DNA from 4 places in the Kitasatospora sp. NPDC056184 genome. Region 1 is predicted to be linked to each of the others. Evidence: riboswitches for the same ligand, from Rfam matches in the RefSeq annotation. Region 1 holds a riboswitch; each other region holds the start of a gene.

Region 1 (5,038 bases):
CGGCGCGGCATCACTCCCGCCGGCGTCCTCTCCAGATCCAGCGCACCCCGTACCTCCACCGGCCCGCCCACCAGCGGATACTCCCGCATCGCCACTGCCATCGCTCCTCGGCTCCGGCCCGTCCGGCCGGGTGGGTACTCGGCCGGAGCCATCGGGCCCCTCCCCGAGCCTACGGGCCGGTCCGCCGATTCCCCCGGGCCCGGCCCGCCGGGGGCCGGCCGGATGCCCGTACGATGCCGGGCAGGGTGAGCGCGGGGCGGGGGAGGACATCGTGGTCTGGGCCGGGGTGCGGAGGGTGCTGGTCGCTCTCCTGGTGGTGCTGGTCGCGCTGGCCGGGTGGATGCTGTGGTCGATCCACCGGGCCTTCGCCACCCCCGACCCCCCGGACCTGCGGGCCCTGGTGAAGGCCCCGGCGACCGCCGAGGCCCGGCGGGCGGCCGAACGGGACACCGACGGGCGGATCGCCCGGCTGCCCGAACTGCTGCCGTGGGTCGAGCGGTTGGGGACGTCGACGGTCGACGTCTGCTGGACGGAGGTCGAGTCCGCCATGTGGGGCCGGGGCAACTGGACGGCGCCGACCTGCGAGCGAACGGTCAAGCTCTACCTCGCCCTGGACACGACCGACATCCGCACCCGCCTGGCCGACCTCGACCGCTACCTCGACGCCGAGGGCTGGCAGGGCGTCGACGACGGAAGGGGGAGCCTGATCGCCGCCGACGACTACGCCCACAGCCCCGGTGGCGACACCTCGCCCGAGCGGCTGGCGGAGGCGGCCGCCCGCCCGATCGCCCCGTCCGTGCGGTTCGGGCGGCCGGCGGCCGAGCCGGTACGGACGTCCCTCGACGTGGACGTCGCCCGCATGACGGGCCGGATGAGCCTGCCCCCCGGTGAGGACTCCTGGTACGCCGAGTACGGCACCCGCCGCCACCGCAACGACGACCGTGCCCGCTCCGAGTACCTGACCTGGCAGCCCCTGCGGCCGATGGAGGTGCTGAAGCCCGCCGAGGGCCGCTACGCCGCCGTCCTCGGCTTCACCACCCGCTACGCCCCGGGGGAGCGGCCGAGGTAGCCGCCGGGGTGGCGCCGCGAGCCGGAGGAGATCGGGCCCGGCCCCGTGCCCGGGAGCACCCGGTGTTTCGACCCACCGTCAGGACGGCGGTGAGGCGGCCGTGCTCGTTCGGATCGGCCGGACGGCGGCGCCCGCGGGGACGGTGACTCACCCGGTGCCGTCGGCCTGTCCGCCGGAGGCCGGCGGTGCCGGCGCACGCGTCCGCCCGCCGTCGTGGCCGGACGCCGCCACCGCGATCAGGCCGACCGCGAGGGCCGCAACCGCGACCCGCCCGAGCGCCCGCACCGTCCAGGCCGGCAGCGACCGGGCCCCGCCCCGTCCCGGCGCCGCCAGCCGCTCGGCCCGCCGGACCGGCCGCAGCAGCCGGGCCAGCAGCAGGACGGCGAGCGGGACCTGAAGGAGCCACAGGACAGTGCGCGGCCACTCGCCGAACCACACGTTGGTCCCGTAGAGCAGGGTGTGCCAGACGCTCAGCACGTAGACGACGACCACGAAGCGGTGCAGCCGGCGCCAGGTGTTCGGTCCGATCCGGTGCCGCACGTAGAACAGCAGGCCGAGCGGCACGGCCAGGTAGAGCGCGCCCTGCCCGAGCGGGATGGCGGTGCGGCCGGTGCCGGAGTCGTACCAGCCGGGCACGAAGCTGTCGGCGAACCCCGACCAGAGTCGGTCGCCCCACGCCGACTCGGCCTCGTAGCGCACGAGTTCGGCCGCGAACAGCAGCGCGTGCGCGAACATCAGGGCCGTCGTGGTCAGACTCGTCGTGCGGTGCCAGCGCTCCAGGGTCTGCCGGGCGACCGGCAGCCGACCGGGCCGCGGACCGGAGAGCAGCAGCCCGAGCACCACCGTCCCCCAGGCCCACAGCAGCCCCGACCAGCCGAACGCCTGGCTCAGCAGGTACATCCAGTACGTGCGGGAGTCGTCCATGAACGGCATGACCGCCACCGTCGCCGAGGTGCCCGCGTCCATCCGGACGTACAGCAGCACGAACACCGCCGCGGTGACGCCGACCGCCGCGCTCGCGTCGGGCAGCGCGGCCCGCAGGTCGGAACGGAGGGCGACGCGCTCGGCGGGCCGCCTCCCGGCGGCGGGCGGCGGGGCGTCCGAAGCGTCGTCCCCCGGCGTCGGCTCAGGCAGCATCGTGGACCTTCCGGAACGGCGGCACACCGGTGGGGCGGTGTGCGGCGGGCGTGGGACGCACCAGTGTGGCGGAGGCGTTCCGGCTTGCCGAGCCCGTATCCGGCCAGAGTGGCTCGTGGACCGACGGCCCGTCCGCCGCGGCGCCCCACGCCCCGGCCCGCGGACCGATCGCATTCGGACAACCGTCCGCACGAGCCCTGCCACCGGAGCGCGAGCCCCCGTATGCTCATGTCCGCAGCCGGTTCGCGCCTCCCGACCGACCGGACTTCGGCGGCGCGACGCAAGAGGGAACCCGGTGGGAAACCGGGACTGTCCCGCAGCGGTGAGTGGGAACGAAAGCCGTCAACAGCACTGGGCCGGGCTCCGCCCCGGCCCGGGAAGCGACGGCCGGTAGGTGTGCGCCGGTTTCTCGGCGCACCGGCCCGCGAGTCCGAAGACCTGCCGCTGCGCCCGCACCCCCACGTGCGGGCTGTGCACGGTGACCTCGTGGACTGGGTCGGCGGTACGGACGGCTGCGCGGCGTGCGACGACGCGCCGTGCCCTCCTCCTCCGGGTCATGACGCGGGGCTCGGAACGAGGAGGAGGACGTGTCCGTGACCGCGCGAGTTCCGCCCGCCCGCACCGGGCGCCCACCGGCCCGCCCCCCGGCGGGCCCCGGCGGCGCGATGGTGACCCCCACCGGAGGGGCCCGGCCCGCCCCGCCGCCGGGCGGCACGCTCTCCGGTGTCTGCCACGGCACCCTGGGCGAGCTCTACCAGGGACCGCTGCGCGCCGGTTCCCGCCCCGACATCGCGGTGGTGTCGTTCCCCGTCGACCGCCACTCCTGGGTGCACTTCACCCCGGGGACGGACCCGCCGGACCCGCTGCCGCTCGGGGCGAAGGCCGCGACGGCGGCCCGGCTGTTCCTGGAGCGCTTCGGGCTGACCCTGCCGCCGGGCCGCTGGTGCGTGCACTCCGAGCTCACCGTCGGGGTGGGCATGGCGAGTTCGACCGCCGACATCGTGGCGACCCTGCGCTGCCTGTTCCGGATCTTCGCGCTGCCGTACGACACCGGGGTGGTGCTCGCGGTCCTGCGCGAGATCGAGCGGGCCGACAGCGTCTTCCTCGACGAGTTCGCCCTGCACCTGAGCGGCCGGCACCGGGTGGTGCGGCGGCTGGGCACCGGCATCGGCTTCCACACCGCGTACATCACCGAGCCCGGGACGGTGGACACCGCCGCCGTCACCGACCTGCTGCTCGGACACTACCGGCGGCACGGCGAGGAGTACCGGCGCTGCCTGACCGACCTGCTGAAGGGCTTCGCCGCGGGCGACCCGGCCGCCGTCGCGCGGACGGCCACGGCGAGCGCCGCGCTCTCCCAACAGGTGCTCCCCAAAGCGACGTTCGACGCGCTGCTCGCCCACCGCGAGGAGTTCGGCGCCGACGGGATCTTCGTCGCCCACACCGGCTGCCTGATCGGCTACCTGCTCCCCGGACGCCCCGACGCCGCGCTCAAGTCGGACCTGTCCGCGTTCTTCCACTCGCTCGGCCACCAGTGTTCCTTCGCCCAAGGAGGCTACAGGTGATCCACCCCCACATCGCCGACGCCCTGAAGATCCCCGATCTCGTCCGGCTCACCGACGGCCTCGTGCTGGTCCGGTTCGAGTCGATGAAGATCTACTCGGCGCTCGCCGCGGTCCGCCACCTGCTGGAGCGCGGCACCGTCCGCCCGGGGCAGACCCTGGTGGACAGCTCCAGCGGCATCTACGCCTACGCGCTGGCGCTCGCCTGCCACCGGCACCGCATGCGCTGCCACATCGTCGCCTCCACCACCGTCGACGCCACCACCCGCGCCCAGTTGGAGATCCTCGGCGCCACCGTGGAGCAGGTCGTGCCTTCCCGCGACCTCAAGCTGGACCAGGAGCTGCGGGTGCGGCGGGTGCGCGAGCTGCTCGCCGAGCACCCGGACTGGCACTGGATGCGGCAGTACCACGACGACGTCCACTACCTCGGCTACCACGAGGTCGCCGACCGGATCACGGCCGCCTTCCCCGGCGCCGCGCTGACCGTCGTCGGCGGGGTCGGCTCCGGCGCCTCGACCGGCGGGGTGGCGACCCGGCTGCGCGCCTCCGATCCCTCGGTGCGGCTGGTCGGGGTGCAGCCCTTCGGCAGCGTCACCTTCGGCAGCCAGGGGCACCACGACCCGGAGGCGATCATCGCGGGGATCGGCTCGTCCATCGTCTTCGACAACGTCCGCCACCACCTCTACGACGGCATCCACTGGCTGGACTTCACCCACGCCATGGCGGGCACCGTCGCCCTGCTGCGCGACCACGCCGTCTTCGCCGGGCTGTCCACCGGCGCCGGCTACCTGGCCGCGGCCTACGAGGCGCGCCGCCACCCCGACCGGCTGCACCTGGTGATCGGCGCCGACACCGGTCACCGCTACGTCGAGCGCGTCTTCGCCCGGCACACCGAGGCCCCCGACCCGGCCGCGTTGAAACCGGTCGAGGTCTCCGCCCCCGAGGAGATGTCCATGCCCTGGTCCACGATGGCCTGGCGGCGCACCGCGTGCCCGCCGCAGCGCGAGGAGCGGGCGGCATGAGCATCGTCTGCCTGGAATCGCTCACCTTCGGCCTCGGCCACCTGGTGCGGGCCGCCGACGCGCTCGGCGAGCGGCTGACCCTGCTCACCCGCGACCCCTCCTACTACACCTACGAGTTGGAGCGGCTGCCGGCGGACGCGCTGGACGTCGTGGAGACCGACACCTTCGACGTGGACGGGCTCACCGCGCTGCTGGAGCGCTCCCCCCGGCCGCGCGGCCTGATCAGCTCCACCGACACCTGGACGCTG
Region 2 (5,038 bases), on a different contig from region 1:
ACACGGACGGCGGCTGGAACTACACCAAGGCCGCCGGTGACCCCACCGAGCTCGGCACGGGCAGCGACATCGACATGACCGGGGCCGCGATGGCTTCCCTGTGCGTCGGCGGCGTCCCCAACACCGACCCGGCGGTCGTCGCCGCCAAGAACTTCCTCAAGGGCAAGCTGCTGGCCTCCGGGGCGTTCAACGCCCTGTGGGGCGTCAACACCGACTCCAACGGCTGGGCCGTCTCCGGTCTCAACGCCTGCGGCATCAACCCCCAGGGCGCCGACTTCACCAGCGGCACCGGCAAGACCCCGGTCGACTTCCTGATCGCCCAGCAGTTCAAGCCCGGCGGCGGCTTCAAGTACCAGCCGAGCGACACCGCCTCCTCCCCCTACGCCTCCGTCGACGGCCTGCGCGCCGTCGCCGGTGCCGGCTTCACCGCCGCCCCGCCCGCCCCGACCACGGCCGGGGAGCCGACCTGGTCGGCCACCACCGCGTTCACCTCCGGCACCGCCGCCAGGCTCGCCCTGGTCGTCGACGACGGCACCGGCGCGCTCAAGGTCTGCGCCGTCACCGTCAACCCGACCGGCACCACCGCGACGCTCGGCGACGTCCTCGACGCGGCCGGCACCGCCACCCCGGGCGGCTGCGTCACCTCCGTCACCCCCGCCACCGGCGGCGGGACGATCACCGCACTCAACGGCACCGCCAACAGCGGCTCCGCCACCTGGAAGGTGAGCCTGGACGGCGCCACCGCCACCGCCGCCACCCGGGCCACCACCGTCCACCTGGGCGACACCGTCTCGCTGCGCTACGGCAGCTGATCCGGCAGCGGCCGCGCCGGACGGCCTGAACGCCCCCGGAACCGCCGGTGCCCCGGTCTCCGTCGCGGAGGACCGGGGCACCGGTGCGTCGTCGTCAGGGCGCTCAGGCCGCTCAGGGCGCCGTGATGCCCGGCTGGCCGCCGGCGCCGAAGGCCCAGCCCTCGACATCGCCGGGGGCCGGGTTGTAGCTGCCGGCGCCGAGGCTGCTGTATGACCAGGGTCCGCCGTGCTGGGCGTGCCAGTACGACCAGTACGCGCTGCCGGTGGGGTTGGTGCAGGTCGTCGGCAGGGCATTGACGGTGCAGACGAAGCCGGGGTAGCGCGGGTGGAAGGTGTACGAGAAGCCGGCGCCGGTGAGCGCGGCGAGGCCGCTGGCCGGGTCGCCGAGGGCGCAGCCGGTCTGGATGCCGCCGCCGACCGCGGTGAAGTCGACCACGACGGTGACGCCGGTGGTGCCGGTGCAGGCGGCGGCCCGGGCCTCGGGGGCGTGCACGGCGCCGGCACCGAGGAGGCTCGCGGTCAGCGCCGCGACGGCGGCGAGCGAGCCAAGGGTGCGGCGGGTCAGGTGCTCGGTCATCAGGACTCTCCTCGTGCGGTCGCGGGTGGTCAGGGGGTGGCGGGCGCGGGGCAGGCCAGGGTGGGCGCGTCCGGGCGCGCTCCGGCGGCGGAGAGGGTGGCCAGCGGGGTGCCGGCCAGGCCGAGGACGGCCTGGCCGGTCGCCCGGGCGGCGTTGCCGGGGTTGAAGCCGGAGGCGTCGTAGGCGATCGCGCCGCGCACGGCCGGGTCGGCGTCGCAGCGCTGCTGGAACTTGACCAGCCGGCTCCAGCCCTTGAGTCCCGCGCCGAAGCGGGCGTTGGAGAGCAGCGCCTGGGTCGCGAGACCGGTGGAGTTGGCGTTGGACGTAGTGGCCCCGGCGGCCGCGAAGCCGCCGTCGGCGTTCTGCTGGGCGGTCAGCCAGCCGAGTCCGGCGGCCGCCTTGGCCGCGCGGCCGGTGGCGGCGAGGGCCTGGACGGCGAGGGCGGTGGCGTCCGTGTCGGCGGTGCAGGTGGTCTGGCCGAAGGAGACCGGGAAGCCGCCGTCCGCGCACTGGCTGTCGGCCAGGAAGTCGACGGCGGCGGCCGGGGCGCCGCCGGGGGTCCGGTGCAGGGCGATCAGGGCGAGCGACTGGCCGAAGGCGTTGCTGTAGTCGCCCCACTGGGAGCGGTCGGAGAAGCGGCCGCTCGGGGCCTGGAGCGAGCGCAGCCGGGCGGGCAGGTCGACGCCGCCGAAGGAGGCCGGGTCCGCGCCGCGGACCTCGGCGGCGAGCAGCAGCTTGGCGGTGGCCCCCGCGTAGGCCTCGGTGGTGCCGTCGCCGAGGTAGCCGGTGAGGATGGCGGGCTGGGCGAGCCAGGCGGTCGCCTTGGCGGCGGCGGTGTCCGAGCTGCGGGCGGCGGCGAAGGCCAGTACCGCGTCGATGGTCAGGCCCTGGTCGGGGTAGGCGGTGCCGTCGAAGACGGACTCGAAGTGGTCGCCGTCGACGAGCTGGCGGGCCAGCCAGCCGGCCGCGGCGGCGTCCGGACGGATCGTGGGCGAGTCCACGCCGACCGGTGCGGCGGCCGCCGGGAGGGCGCCGGCGAAGGCGAGGGTCGGTATCGCGAGGAGGCCGAGGGTGCGGCGGAGGGCGGTCACGAGGGTCCTTTCCGGGCCTGGACGCAGGGGCCCGGAGGGGCGCCGGTACGGACCCGGGCAGCCCTCGGAGCTCCGGCCCGCAGACCACGACGGGAGGAGGGAACGACACACCTCCGCCGACGGGTACTCGGGCTCGCCGCCGACACCGGGTCGACGGCCTACCGTTGCGGGTCAGCGCCGGATTCGGACCGGCTTCCCCCGACGGCGGAGTCAGAACTTGACGGCCCATCATGGCGACGCGCGGAAGGGCGGGTCAAGGTCCCGTGCGTCACATCGTCGGGCTGCCGGCCGGGTCGTCGGCGACCGGCCGCGGGGACCGTGCAGGTGTCTGCGGCGGATCACGGACGGCGGGGCGCGGTACCCCGGAACCGGGCTGCCGCGCCACCGCCCGCGTCAGCGGTGCTCGAACCGCGCGGGGCGCTTCTCGGCGAAGGCGGCCATGCCCTCCTGCTGGTCGGCGGTGGCGAACGTGGCGTGGGAGACGGTTTCGACGGCTCCTGAGCGGCGTACCCCGGCCGGTCGTCCTGCGGCTCCGGCGGACGGCTCGTCACCCACCCCGCTCACCGGCCGGCGTGCAGGACGTTCTCGCGGCAGCACTCGGGGCTCGGCCCCTGGTGGGGTACGGAAGCTCCACGGTCCCTCCGCACTCGGTCCCGTTCCGCCCCGTCGAGCACGGCTCGGTGCACGGCACGGGCCAGCCGGGACCCCCACACGGAGCGCGGGCCACCGAACGGGTCGGCCGCCGCGGGCGTACCCGGTGTGCGGACCGCCACGCACACCGCGTCGGACGGCGTCCCGGAACAGTCGTACCCGGCCTCCAGAAGGGCCTGCACCTTGGCCTCGGTGGCCGTCGCGAGCAGATTGACCAGCCCGCCGTCGGTCACCGGGGCCGGCACCACCGCGAGGATGTTGATCGTTCCGGGCACGAACGGGGCTGGCCTGGACGGGGCCGGCGCGAACGGGACGGGCACCGAGGCACCGGGGTCGGCGGCCCACGTCGGGACTCCGATGCCGGTCGTGACGAGGGCGACGGCGCCACCGTCCTCGCTCCAGGTGCAGTCGTCGACCTCGGCGGCGGTCATCAGGCCGACGCCCGGCCCGTTCAGGCCCTCGGCCGCCGCGAGCTCCGCCAGGTGCCGATCGGGGTCCATCCGGGAGTAGCCCGGCCTGACCTGGGCGTTCAGCACCCAGCCGCGCTCGCCGAGCCCGCCGCCCAGGACGGCACTGCTGACCATCCGCCACCCCGGGCCGGCCTTCCACACCAGCTGGTGGCGGCACGAGCCGTCCTCCGTCCGGGCACGCCGCAGGACGACGGGTGGCCGCTGCTCCGGCACGAAGCTGTCCGTGGTACTCACCTCTCGGCCATCGGGATCCGTCCAGCCCTCCCCCGGCTCCCGGGCTCTCGGTGGCCGCCGGCCGGGGCGGCCGGGGATTCCAGCGATGCGCAGCATCCGCAGCCGCTCCTCTCCCCGCCCGCATCCGCGAACGTATCACTGCCTCCGGTTCGCCGAACCCACCGGAACCCACCCGCTCCCCACGAGGAATCCGCAGGTGGCGAGGCCTACGGGGAGGTGTCCGGTCGCGGCCCGCAGCGACGGCCGCCGGGTCCGGGATCCGGCAGAATCGCAGTCATGCGGCAGATCATCGTCATCGGCATCGGTGCGGGCGACCCGGACCACCTCACCCTGCAGGCGGTCAAGGCCATCGCCCGCACGGACGTCTTTCTCCTCCTCGACAAGAACGAGCAGCGCCAGGACCTCATGCGCCTGCGGCGGCGGATGATCGAGGAGCACGCCCGCCCCGGTCACCGGGTGGTCGAGGTGCCGGACGCCGAGCGCGACCGGAGCACCCCGGCGTACACCGAGGCCGTCGAGGACTGGCGCCGTCGTCGGGCCGAGCTGGTCGGCCGGCTCGTCGCCGAGGAACTCGGCCCGGACGGCACGGGCGCGCTCCTGGTCTGGGGCGACCCCAGCCTGTACGACAGCGTGACCGCCGTCCTCGACGAGGTCCTGACCGCCGACCCGGGCGCGTTCCGCTACGAGGTGGTGCCCGGGATCAGCAGCGTCTCGGTACTCGCCGCACAGCACCGCACCACCCTCACCCGGGTGGGCCGCCCGCTGCGGATCACCCCGGCCCGCCGCCTGGCCGAGGACGGCTTCGGCCCGGGCAGCGAGGACACCGTGGTGATGCTCGACGGCCGGGCCGCCTTCGCCGGGATCGACCCCGAGGGCGTGCACATCCACTACGGCGCCTACCTCGGCGCCCCGGACGAGATCCTGCTCTCCGGGCCACTCGATGAGACGGCGCCGGAGATCACCCGGCAGCGCCGCGAAGCCCGCGAGCGCAAGGGCTGGATCATGGACACCTACCTGCTCCGCCGCACCGAGGACTGACCGGCCGGCGCCCGGCGAGCACGCGGGGCCGCCTCGACGCGGACGGCGTCCGCGGTGGCCCGCACCTCGTGGACACGCACCGCCCAGGCTCCCTGGGCAGCGGCCAGGACGGCCGCCGCCGCGGTGGCGTCGTCCCGCTCCCGGGCCGGACGCGGCTCGCCGGTG
Region 3 (5,038 bases), on a different contig from region 1:
GCGTTCTCCGCCTACGGGCTGGGCCTGGTCGCCGTGCTGATGCTCCTCGCCTGGTGGCGTGCGCGGCGGGCCGACAGTGTGACACTGGCCCGGGCACTGGCCGCACCAGTGGTCGTGATCGCCGCCTTCGTCGCCGACACCCTGCTCAAGTCCGTGCTGCGCGAGCCCCGCCCCTGTCAGGCCCTGGACGTGGGGCGGACCCTCGAAGCCTGCCCCGCTGCCGGCGACTGGTCGCTGCCCAGCAACCACACGGTCATCGTCTTCGCCGCCGCGGCCGTCCTGTGGCGGGTCGACCGCCGCCTCGGCGCGCTCGGGCTGCTGCTCGCCGTTGCGATGGGCGTCTCCCGGGTACTGGTCGGCGTCCACTACCCTCACGACGTGGCCCTCGGCGCGGCGGTCGGCCTCGCTGCCGGCCACGGACTCGGCATGCTCGCCGGCCGCGCCGCGCCCCTGGTCGAGCGGGCCCGCGAAGGAAGGCTGCGGCGATGGCTGACCGCATGACCCCACGGCGGTCGTCGCCCTGGATCGCTGTCTGCGTGGTGGCGTTCGCGATCATCGCCATGGTGCTGGGGTCCAACGACTGGGCCCCGCTCGGCTTCGAGCGGACGGCTGTCGACTGGGCCGCCGCGCACCGGCCGTCCGCCGCCGTCACCACCGCCATGGCCGTCACCGCGCTCGGCACGGACGTCTTCCCCTACCTTGTCGCCCTCGCCGCAGGCGCCGTCCTGGTCCGGGCGGGCCGACCGCACCGCTCCGGGCGGGCCGCCGCCGGTCTCCTGCTCGCCCCCGTGCTGTGGCTGGTCGCCGGCCAACTCCTGCGCCAAGGCCTGATGCACGGTTTCGGCCGCCCCCGCCCGCCCGCCGCCGACTGGGCGTTCACCCCCGACGGGTTCGCGTTCCCCTCCGGCCACGCCTTCACCGCCGCCACCTGCGCCGGACTGCTCGCCGTCGCCGTCGCCCGCACCCACCGCCGTGCCCGCCGCAGGGCCACGGCACTCGCGCTGGCCTTCGCCGTCGTCATCGGCGCCACCCGCGTCTACCTCGGCGTCCACTGGCCCCTGGACGTCCTCGCCGGCTGGCTCCTCGCCACCGCCTGGCTGCTCCTCGGCGCCACTCTCCTGCCGACACCTGCCCGCCCGGTGCCCGAGCCCGGCGCAGGCCCGCAGTCCGACGGCCGAGCGACAGGATTGATGTAGGCAGGTCAGGTGCGCTTGGGTGGGGCGGGCCTGTCCTTGCGGGGGTTTCTCGCCGGTCGCGCCGATCCGGGTGACCTACCCGCCTGGGCGCTTGTGCCCACGGCCCTGCTGTCCACCGAACCCGCCGATGCGGGGCGGGAACGCGAGCTGTGCCTCGCCAACGCCGGGACCGGCCCCGACCTGCGCGGGCAGGGAACCGGTACGGGCTGATGTCGTACTCGGTCTCGCCGAGCTTGCGCACGACCTTCCGCGAACCCGGTCTCCTCCCGGGCCTCCCGCAGCGCGGCGGCCTCCGGGGTCTCGCCCGGCCGGATGCTGCCGGCCGGGACCTGGATGCCGACCTCCTCGCAGCTGTAGTCGGTGTGCCGGAACACCAGCAGCCGCCCGCTACCTCGGCCCCCAGCTCTCTGCGCACCAGCGCCTCGAACTCGTGTCGGTGCGCTGCCGGCCGGACGAGGTAGGACATCGTCTGAGTGACCAGCCCTGCGTCCCGGCTCCGCTTGAATTCGATCACCGCCGGGGCGTTGTTCGGATCGGCCACCCGTGCCCCATTCGTTCGGTAGTGCGGAGAGGCCGAGCGAGAAGAGGAGTGTGCTGTTCCTCTCCTCTGCTCATTCCTTCGGCCGGGCTGGAACGAAGCTCCGATGTTGTCTCAACATATGGACGATCGGGTGATTCTCCGGCCGGATACCGAGCAGATGGCCTTAGGCTGGCCGTGCAGCTGGTTCGCCCTGCCCGCCAGGCAGGCGCGTCGTAAGAGGGAACCCGGTGAAGCCTTTTGACTGGCCAGTCCGGGACTGCCCCGCAGCGGTGAGCGGGAACGACCGCCGTCATACGCACTGGGCCCGGGAGGGTCTGGGAAGCGACGGCCAGTAGGTGACCGCCCTTCACGGGCGGACGTGCCCGCGAGTCCGAAGACCTGCCCGTTGCCCGCGTGCGACCGATCGCGCGCGGATCCCGGTGACCTCGTGGGCGGGTCGGCGTGCACACCTGGCGGAGCCATGACGGCCGTCCGTCCGGTTCGTCACCCCTTCGCGCCCTCGTCCCGTCACCGGGCACTTGAGGAGCAAGACTCGCGAAGGAGAGTCCCTTGACCACGAAGTCCGCAGCCGCGGCGACCCTCGCCACCGCGTACGGCTACCCCCGGCAGGGCCGGAACCGGGAGCTGAAGAAGGCCGTCGAGGGGTACTGGAAGGGCACGGTCACCGCCGACGCACTGCTGGCCGCAGCCGCCGACCTGCGCCGCGGGAACTGGCAGCAGCTGATCGAGGCGGGCGTCCAGGAGGTGCCCACGGGCGACTTCTCGCTCTACGACCACGTGCTGGACACCACCGTCGCCGTCGGCGCGATCCCGGCCCGCCACCGGGCGGCCGTCGAGGCCGACCCGCTGGACGGGTACTTCGCGATGGCGCGCGGGACCCAGGATGTCGCACCGCTGGAGATGACCAAGTGGTTCGACACCAACTACCACTACCTCGTGCCCGAGTTGGGGCCGGACACGGTCTTCGTCGCGAACCCGGCGAAGGCGGTCGGCGAGCTGCGCGAGGCGCTCGCGCTCGGCCATGACGCACGGCCGGTGCTGGTCGGCCCGGTCACCTACCTGCTGCTGGCCAAGCCCGCCCCCGGCGTGGCCGCCGACTTCCAGCCGATCACGCTGCTCGACCGGCTGCTGCCGGTCTACGCGCAGCTGCTCGCCGACCTGCGGGCGGCCGGGGCGGACTGGGTGCAGCTGGACGAGCCGGCTCTGGTCCAGGACCGCACGCCGGCCGAGCTGAACGCCGCCGCCCGCGCCTACCGGGACCTGGGCGCGCTCGCCGACCGGCCGAAGCTGCTGGTGGCGAGCTACTTCGACCGCCTGGGCGAGGCCCTGCCGGTGCTCGCCAAGGCCCCGGTCGAGGGCCTGGCGCTGGACTTCACCGGACCGGCCGCCGCGAACCTGGAGGACCTCGCCGGCGTCGGCGGGCTGCCGGGCAAGCGCCTGGTCGCCGGGGTCGTCGACGGCCGGAACATCTGGATCAACGACCTGGAGAGGTCGCTGGCCACCCTGGCGACCCTGCTCGGTCTCGCCGACCGGGTGGACGTGGCGCCGTCCTGCTCGCTGCTTCACGTGCCGGTCGATGCCGCCCTGGAGCGGGAGGTCGAGCCGCAGATCGCCCGCTGGCTGGCCTTCGCCCGGCAGAAGGCCGAGGAGGTCGCGCTGCTCGCCCGCGGCCTGCGCGAGGGTACTGGCGCGATCACCGCCGAACTCGCCGCCAACCGCGCCGACCTGGCCTCCCGGGCCACGTCGCCGATCACCCGCGACCCGGCCGTCCGGGCCCGCGCAGCCGCCGTCACCGCCGCCGACGCCCGGCGGGCCCAGGCCTACCCCGAGCGGGCCGTGGCTCAGCGGGCCCGCCTCGGGTTGCCGCTGCTGCCCACCACCACGATCGGCTCCTTCCCGCAGACCACTGAACTCCGGGTTGCTCGTGCCGACCTGACGGCCGGGCGGATCGGCGCCGCCGTCTACCGGGAGCGGATGGAAGCCGAGGTGCGCGAGGTGATCGCGTACCAGGAGAAGGCGGGCCTGGACGTCCTCGTGCACGGCGAGCCCGAGCGCAACGACATGGTCCAGTACTTCGCCGAGCAGCTGACCGGGTACCTGGCCACCCGGCACGGCTGGGTGCAGTCCTACGGCACCCGCTACGTGCGGCCTCCGGTCCTCGCGGGCGACATCTCCCGCCCGTACCCGATGACCGTCGGCTGGTTCTCCTACGCCCAGGGGCTGACGGACCGCCCGGTCAAGGGCATGCTCACCGGGCCGGTCACCATGCTCGCCTGGTCCTTCGTCCGCGACGACCAGCCGCTCGCCGACACCGCCCGCCAGGTCGCCCTGGCCCTGCGCGACGAGGTCGTCGACCTGGAGGCCGCCGGCGCGGCCGTCGTCCAGGTCGACGAGCCCGCCCTGCGCGAGACCCTGCCGCTGCGCGCCGCCGACCGCCCGGCCTACCTGGCGTGGGCCACCGAGGCGTTCCGGCTCGCCACCTCCGGCGTCCGTGCCGACACCCAGATCCACACCCACATGTGCTACGCCGAGTTCGGCGCCATCATGACCGCGATCGACGAGCTCGACGCGGACGTCATCTCGCTGGAGGCCGCCCGCTCGCACATGGAGGTCGCCGGCGAACTCGCCGCCGCCGGCTACCCGCGTGAGGTCGGACCAGGGGTGTGGGACATCCACTCGCCCCGCGTGCCGAGCACGGAGGAAGCCGTGAGGCTGCTGCGCGCCGGCCTGGCCGCGATTCCCGCCGAGCGGCTCTGGGTCAACCCCGACTGCGGTCTGAAGACCCGCGGTTGGGCGGAGACCCGCGCCTCCCTGGAGAGCCTGGTCACCGCCGCCCGCCGCCTGCGGGAGGAAGTCGCCGGCTGACAGACCGGCGTGAGCGCGAGAGGGCGGGCGCGGTACGAGTACCGTGCCCGCCCCAGGGGCCTCCCATCTCCTCATGGACGATCGCGGGGAGGCGCCCTTCCGCCGCGAGGAAGGGGATCCGGTATGAGCAGGAGACCAGTAGCGCGCCGTGTCCGTGGCCGCGGGCAGGTCCTCGACGTCACGCCCGACTCGTTCTCGGACGGCGGCAGTTGGCTGGACCCCGGCCGTGCGGTGGAACACGGGCTGGCGATGGCAGCCCGGGATGCGGACATCGTGGACGTGGGAGGGGAGTCGACGCGTCCTGGCGCTCGCAGGGTGCCGGTCGACGAGGAACTCGCCCGTGTCCTGCCCGTGGTGCGTGGCCTCGCTCGGGAAGGTGTCCTGGTGAGCATCGACACGATGCGGGCCGAGGAGGCGGAGTCGGCGGTGGACGCCG
Region 4 (5,038 bases), on a different contig from region 1:
CGCGGATTCCGAGACGTCACGTCGAGCAGTCTTCCCCTTGCACCGGCCATCTGTCACATCCGGTTGTCCGCGCGGGGCGGGAGGGGGGCGTGGGGGCTCGACAAGATCGGGCAACAGAGGCCAAACCGACTGGCTTGATCTTTATGGCGAGTCCATGCCAGATGGAACCGGTGTGCCGCGGAATTCCGCGCGAGGGGGGGCGGGAAGGGGATCAGCAGAACGGCGTGAGCCAGCGGCGGAGGGTCTCGGCGTAGCGGTCCGGGGCGCTGTTCCACAGGGCCGCGTGGTCGCCGCCGGGGAAGGCCTGGAGGTTGACGAGGTCCGGGCGGCGGTCGGCGAGGCGCCGGGCGGCGGCGAACGGGGCCACCGGGTCGTCGGGCCCGTGCAGCACCAGGGTGGGCACCCGCAGGTCGGTGCCCTCGGCGAGGCGGGCGAAGTCGGCCAGATCCACGCCGGTGCGGCCCTGGGCGGCGAGCACGCCGAGTTCGGCGCTCGCGCCCCGGAAGCCGGACCGGGCCGCGCCCCGGCGGGCGGTGGCCGGCCAGTCCAGCACCGGGGAGTCCAGGACCAGGCTGCTGATCGACGAGGCGAGGTCCGAGCGGGCGGCGGTGTGCAGGGCCATCGTGGCGCCGAGCGACCAGCCGTAGAGGACGACCCGGCCCGCGCCGCCCTCCAGGGCGGTGCGCACCGCGGCCTCGACGTCCCGCCACTCCGTCTCGCCGAAGTGGCCGAGGCCGTCCGGGGAGGGGGGCGCGCCGGCGTCGCCGCGGTAGGTGACGGCGAGCGCGGGCAGGCCGAGGCGCTGCAGCTCGGGGAGGACCGGCAGGGCCTGCCCGCGGTCGGCGTCGGGGCCGTGCACCAGGACCACCCAGGTGCCGCGCTTGCCGTCCACCCGCCAGGCGGGCAGCGCGCCCAGCTCGCCCTCGACGGCCGTCTCGGCGAACGGCAGGCCGAGCGCCGAGGCCGGGTCGCCGAGGTACACCCGGGGCGTGAGGCGGACCTCGGTCCCGGGGGCGAGGGTGCCGCGGTCGGCGCGCACCAGGCGGCGGGTGACGCCCTGCTCGTCGCGGTGCAGGACCTCCTCGACCACCGCGTGGCCGTCCTCGCCCCACTCGACGGCCCAGCGGCCGGGCCGCTCGCTCACCGCGGTGCGGGTGAAGGTGACCTGCCCCGCGCCGAGGCTCCGGACGCGCACCGGGCCGGTCCGGTCGCGGGCGTCCCCGGTCGGACGGACCATCCGCTCGGACGCCTTGCGGCCGATCAGCAGGACGGCGGCCCCGGTGCCGACGGCGGCGGCCGCCACGGTGGCCGCGATTCCCCAACGCATACTCGCTCCCCGGTGCTCGGTGTCTGGCTGCTGCTGCTCGGTGTCCGGCTGCCGCGGGGTCCGGCCGCTCGACGTCCGGACCCACCCCTCAGTCCACTCGCGCGGGCGGGGGGAAGCCAGTAGGACACGGCCGTACGGGTTGTTCCGCGAGGAAGGTCACACCGGCGGGGACGGGGCGGCGCGGCGTGTGACCAAGACCCCGGACAACCTCGGTTGACTCCCGGTTCGGGCCCGTGATGGGATCCTTCAGCCAATACGGAGGCATGCAGAGGAAGCCGGTGCGAGTCCGGCGCGGTCCCGCCACTGTCACCGGGGAGCACGACCGGAACACGCCACGGCGAGCCGTCAGAAGCCGCTGGAAGGCCCGGATCGCGCGTCCGACCCGGAAGCCAGGAGACTCTCGCCCCCGGTTCGTCGATCCAGGGCGCGGACCCTGAGTGAGGACACGCACGCGATGCTGCGCCCTGCCGTGCGCCCGCCGGGCCGGGCCCTCGCCTTCGGCGCGGGCGCCGTCGCTGGCTACCTGGCCGACGCCCGCTTCGGCGACCCGCGCCGCGGCCACCCGGTGGCCGGCTTCGGCTCCGCCGCCGGTCGGCTGGAGCGCCTGCTGTGGCGCGACCACCGCGCCGCCGGCGCCGCCTTCACCGCCCTCGCCGTGGGCACCGTCGCGGCCGGCGCGCTGGCCGCCGACCGGCTGCTGGCCCGCCGTCCGCTCGGCCGGGCCGCCCTCGCCGCCGCCGCGACCTGGACGGTGCTCGGCGGCAGCTCGCTGACCCGGGAGGCCCGCACCATCGGCCGTTCGCTCGCGGCGGGCGATCTGACGGCGGCCCGGGAGCGGCTGCCGCACCTGTGCGGGCGCGACCCGAGCGCGCTGGACGAACGGCAGCTGGCCCGCGCCGTGGTCGAGTCGGTGGCCGAGAACACCGCCGACGCCGTGGTCAACGCCCTGGTCTGGGGCGGTCTGGCGGGCACGCCCGGCCTGCTGGCGTTCCGCGCGGTGAACACCCTGGACGCGATGGTCGGTCACCGCTCGCCCCGCTACGCCCGGTTCGGCTGGGCCTCGGCGCGGCTGGACGACGTCGCGGGCTGGCCGGGCGCGCGGCTGACCGCGCTGCTGACGGTGGCCGCCGCCCCCGAGCCGCGCACCGCCTGGCGGGTCTGGCGCCGCGACGGCTCCGCCCACCCCAGCCCGAACGCCGGCCAGGCCGAGTCGGCCTTCGCGGGCGCGGTGGGCGTGCGCCTCGGCGGGACGCTGCGGTACGGCGAGCGGGTGGAGCACCGGCCCGTGCTGGGGGAGGAACTGCGCCCCGTCGGGGTGGACGACATCGAGCGGGCCTGTGTGCTCTCCCGGCGGGTGAGCGCGCTGGCCCTGGGTACGACGGTCGCCGGGCACCTGCTGCTCGGGGCGGCCCTGGTGAGGAAGCGGAGGAGTGGGTCATGAGCAAGGCGCTGCTGGTCGCCGGGACGACCTCGGACGCCGGCAAGAGCGTGGTCACCGCGGGCATCTGCCGCTGGCTGGCCCGGCAGGGTGTCGCGGTCGCGCCGTTCAAGGCGCAGAACATGTCGCTGAACTCCTTCGTCACCTCCGACGGCGCCGAGATCGGCCGCGCGCAGGCGATGCAGGCGCAGGCCGCCCGGGTGGAGCCGGAGGCGGCGATGAACCCGGTGCTGCTCAAGCCCGGCGCGGACGGCCGCAGCCAGGTGGTGCTGCTGGGCCGCCCGGTCGCCGAGGTCGGCGCGCTGGACTACCGCGAGCGCAAGCCGGTGCTGCTGGAACGCGCCCTGGAGTGCCTGGCGGACCTGCGCACCCGCTTCGACGTGGTGGTCTGCGAGGGCGCGGGATCGCCCGCCGAGATCAACCTGCGCGACCGCGACATCGCCAACATGGGTCTGGCCACCGCCGCCGGGCTGCCGGTCGTCGTGGTCGGGGACATCGACCGCGGCGGCGTGTTCGCGGCGATGTACGGGACGCTGGCGCTGCTGTCGGCGGAGGACCAGCGGCATGTGGCGGGCTGGTTCGTCAACAAGTTCCGCGGCGACGCGCGGCTGCTCGCGCCGGGCCTGGAGATGCTGCGCGAGCTGACCGGCCGCCCGGTGCTCGGCACCCTGCCGATGCTGCCGGACCTCTGGCTGGACGCCGAGGACTCGCTCGACCTGTCCACCGTCGTCGACCGGACCGCCGCGCGCGGCCCGCTCGGCGCGGACGTGCTGCGGGTGGCCGTGCTGCGCTTCCCCCGGCTGTCCAACTTCACCGACCTGGACGCGCTCGCCCAGGAGCCCGGCGTGCTGGTCCGCTGGGCCACCCGGCCCGAGGAGCTGGCCGACGCCGACCTCGTCGTCCTGCCCGGCACCCGGGCCACCGTCGCGGACCTCGCCTGGCTGCGCGAGCGCGGCCTGGAACCGGTGCTGAAGGCGCGGGCGGCGGCCGGGCGGCCGCTGCTCGGCGTCTGCGGCGGCTACCAGATGCTGGCGCGCTCGATCGTGGACGAGGTCGAGTCGAAGGCGGGCGCGGTGGACGGGCTCGGGCTGCTGCCGACCCGGGTGCGCTTCGGCGCCGGGAAGGTGCTCGGCCGCCCGGTCGGCGAGGCCTACGGCGAGCGGGTCGAGGGGTACGAGATCCACCACGGCGTCGTGGCCGTCGAGGGCGGGGAACCGTTCCTGGACGGCTGCCGGGTGGGCCAGGTGTGGGGGACCACCTGGCACGGCGCGCTGGAGAACGACGGCTTCCGGCGCGCGCTGCTGCGCGAGGTCGCGCAGGCCGCCGGCCGGGCGTTCGTGCCCGCGCCGGACACCTCGTTCGCCGCCGCGCGGGAGGCCCGGCTGGACCGGCTGGGCGAGCTGATCGAGGAGCACGCGGACACCGACGCGTTGTGGAAGCTGATCGAGGGCGGGGTGCCGGCGGCCGGATCGCTGCCGTTCCTGGCGCCCGGAGCCCCTGGGGAGCATGCATGAGTGACGTCCGTTATCCGTTCACGGCCATCGTGGGCATGGCCGACCTGCGGCTCGGCCTGCTGCTGAACGCCGTCTCGCCCGCGGTCGGCGGGGTGCTGGTGCGCGGCGAGAAGGGCACCGCCAAGTCGACCATGGTGCGCGCGCTGGCCGGGCTGCTGCCGTCCATCGCGACCGTCGACGGCTGCCGCTTCGCCTGCGACCCGGCGGCGCCGGACCCGCAGTGCCCGGACGGCGCGCACGACGGCGGGGCGTCCTCGCGGCGCCCGGCCGAGCTGGTCGAGCTGCCGGTCGGCGTCTCCGAGGACCGGATCGTCGGCTCGCTGGACCTGGAGCGGGCGCTCGCCGAGGGCGTCAAGGCGTACGAGCCGGGGCTGCTGGCCCGGGCGCACCGCGGCGTGCTCTACATCGACGAGGTCAACCTGCTCCAGGACCACGTGGTGGACCTGCTGCTGGACGCCGCCGCGATGGGCCGCTCCTACGTCGAGCGCGAGGGCGTGTCGGTGCGGCACGCGGCGCGCTTCCTGCTGGTCGGCACGATGAACCCGGAGGAGGGCGAGCTGCGGCCGCAGCTGCTCGACCGGTTCGGCCTGACGGTGGAGATCGCCGCGACCCGGGAGCCCGCGGAGCGCGCCGAGGTGGTGCGCCGCCGGCTCGGCTACGACGCCGACCCGACCGCGTTCGCCGCCCGCTTCGCCGGGGACGAGCGGGCGCTGGCGGCCCGGATCACCGCCGCGCGCGAGCTGCTGCCGCAGGTGGAGC

What was found. Region 1 has a riboswitch for cobalamin ahead of ACFC0B_RS04165 (hypothetical protein). Riboswitches for the same ligand answer to the same signal wherever they lie in the genome.
Region 2: another riboswitch for cobalamin. It lies ahead of ACFC0B_RS06550 (prenyltransferase/squalene oxidase repeat-containing protein); the one in region 1 lies ahead of ACFC0B_RS04165 (hypothetical protein).
Region 3: another riboswitch for cobalamin. It lies ahead of metE (5-methyltetrahydropteroyltriglutamate--homocysteine S-methyltransferase); the one in region 1 lies ahead of ACFC0B_RS04165 (hypothetical protein).
Region 4: another riboswitch for cobalamin. It lies ahead of ACFC0B_RS23125 (cobalamin biosynthesis protein); the one in region 1 lies ahead of ACFC0B_RS04165 (hypothetical protein).

What each region holds. Positions count from the first base shown of each region.
Region 1 is NZ_JBHJUI010000001.1:1,079,270-1,084,307, forward strand. Features, by position in the region: gene ACFC0B_RS04150 (GDSL-type esterase/lipase family protein) at 1-89, opposite strand, end outside; gene ACFC0B_RS04155 (hypothetical protein) at 296-1,069, shown strand; gene ACFC0B_RS04160 (ferric reductase-like transmembrane domain-containing protein) at 1,217-2,206, opposite strand; cobalamin riboswitch at 2,489-2,646, shown strand; gene ACFC0B_RS04165 (hypothetical protein) at 2,800-3,771, shown strand; gene ACFC0B_RS04170 (cysteine synthase family protein) at 3,768-4,790, shown strand; gene ACFC0B_RS04175 (ATP-grasp domain-containing protein) at 4,787-5,038, shown strand, end outside.
Region 2 is NZ_JBHJUI010000002.1:311,422-316,459, reverse strand. Features, by position in the region: gene ACFC0B_RS06560 (hypothetical protein) at 1-812, shown strand, start outside; gene ACFC0B_RS06555 (flagellar hook-length control protein FliK) at 925-1,389, opposite strand; gene ACFC0B_RS06550 (prenyltransferase/squalene oxidase repeat-containing protein) at 1,419-2,480, opposite strand; cobalamin riboswitch at 2,581-2,710, opposite strand; gene ACFC0B_RS06545 (hypothetical protein) at 2,874-3,035, opposite strand; gene ACFC0B_RS06540 (adenosylcobinamide amidohydrolase) at 3,041-3,835, opposite strand; gene cobF (precorrin-6A synthase (deacetylating)) at 4,112-4,873, shown strand; gene folP (dihydropteroate synthase) at 4,846-5,038, opposite strand, start outside.
Region 3 is NZ_JBHJUI010000002.1:306,014-311,051, forward strand. Features, by position in the region: gene ACFC0B_RS06510 (phosphatase PAP2 family protein) at 1-501, shown strand, start outside; gene ACFC0B_RS06515 (phosphatase PAP2 family protein) at 486-1,196, shown strand; gene ACFC0B_RS06520 (NUDIX domain-containing protein) at 1,202-1,570, opposite strand; cobalamin riboswitch at 1,902-2,138, shown strand; gene metE (5-methyltetrahydropteroyltriglutamate--homocysteine S-methyltransferase) at 2,287-4,602, shown strand; gene folP (dihydropteroate synthase) at 4,726-5,038, shown strand, end outside.
Region 4 is NZ_JBHJUI010000011.1:238,588-243,625, reverse strand. Features, by position in the region: gene ACFC0B_RS23130 (alpha/beta hydrolase family protein) at 212-1,327, opposite strand; cobalamin riboswitch at 1,536-1,748, shown strand; gene ACFC0B_RS23125 (cobalamin biosynthesis protein) at 1,782-2,768, shown strand; gene ACFC0B_RS23120 (cobyric acid synthase) at 2,765-4,279, shown strand; gene ACFC0B_RS23115 (putative cobaltochelatase) at 4,276-5,038, shown strand, end outside.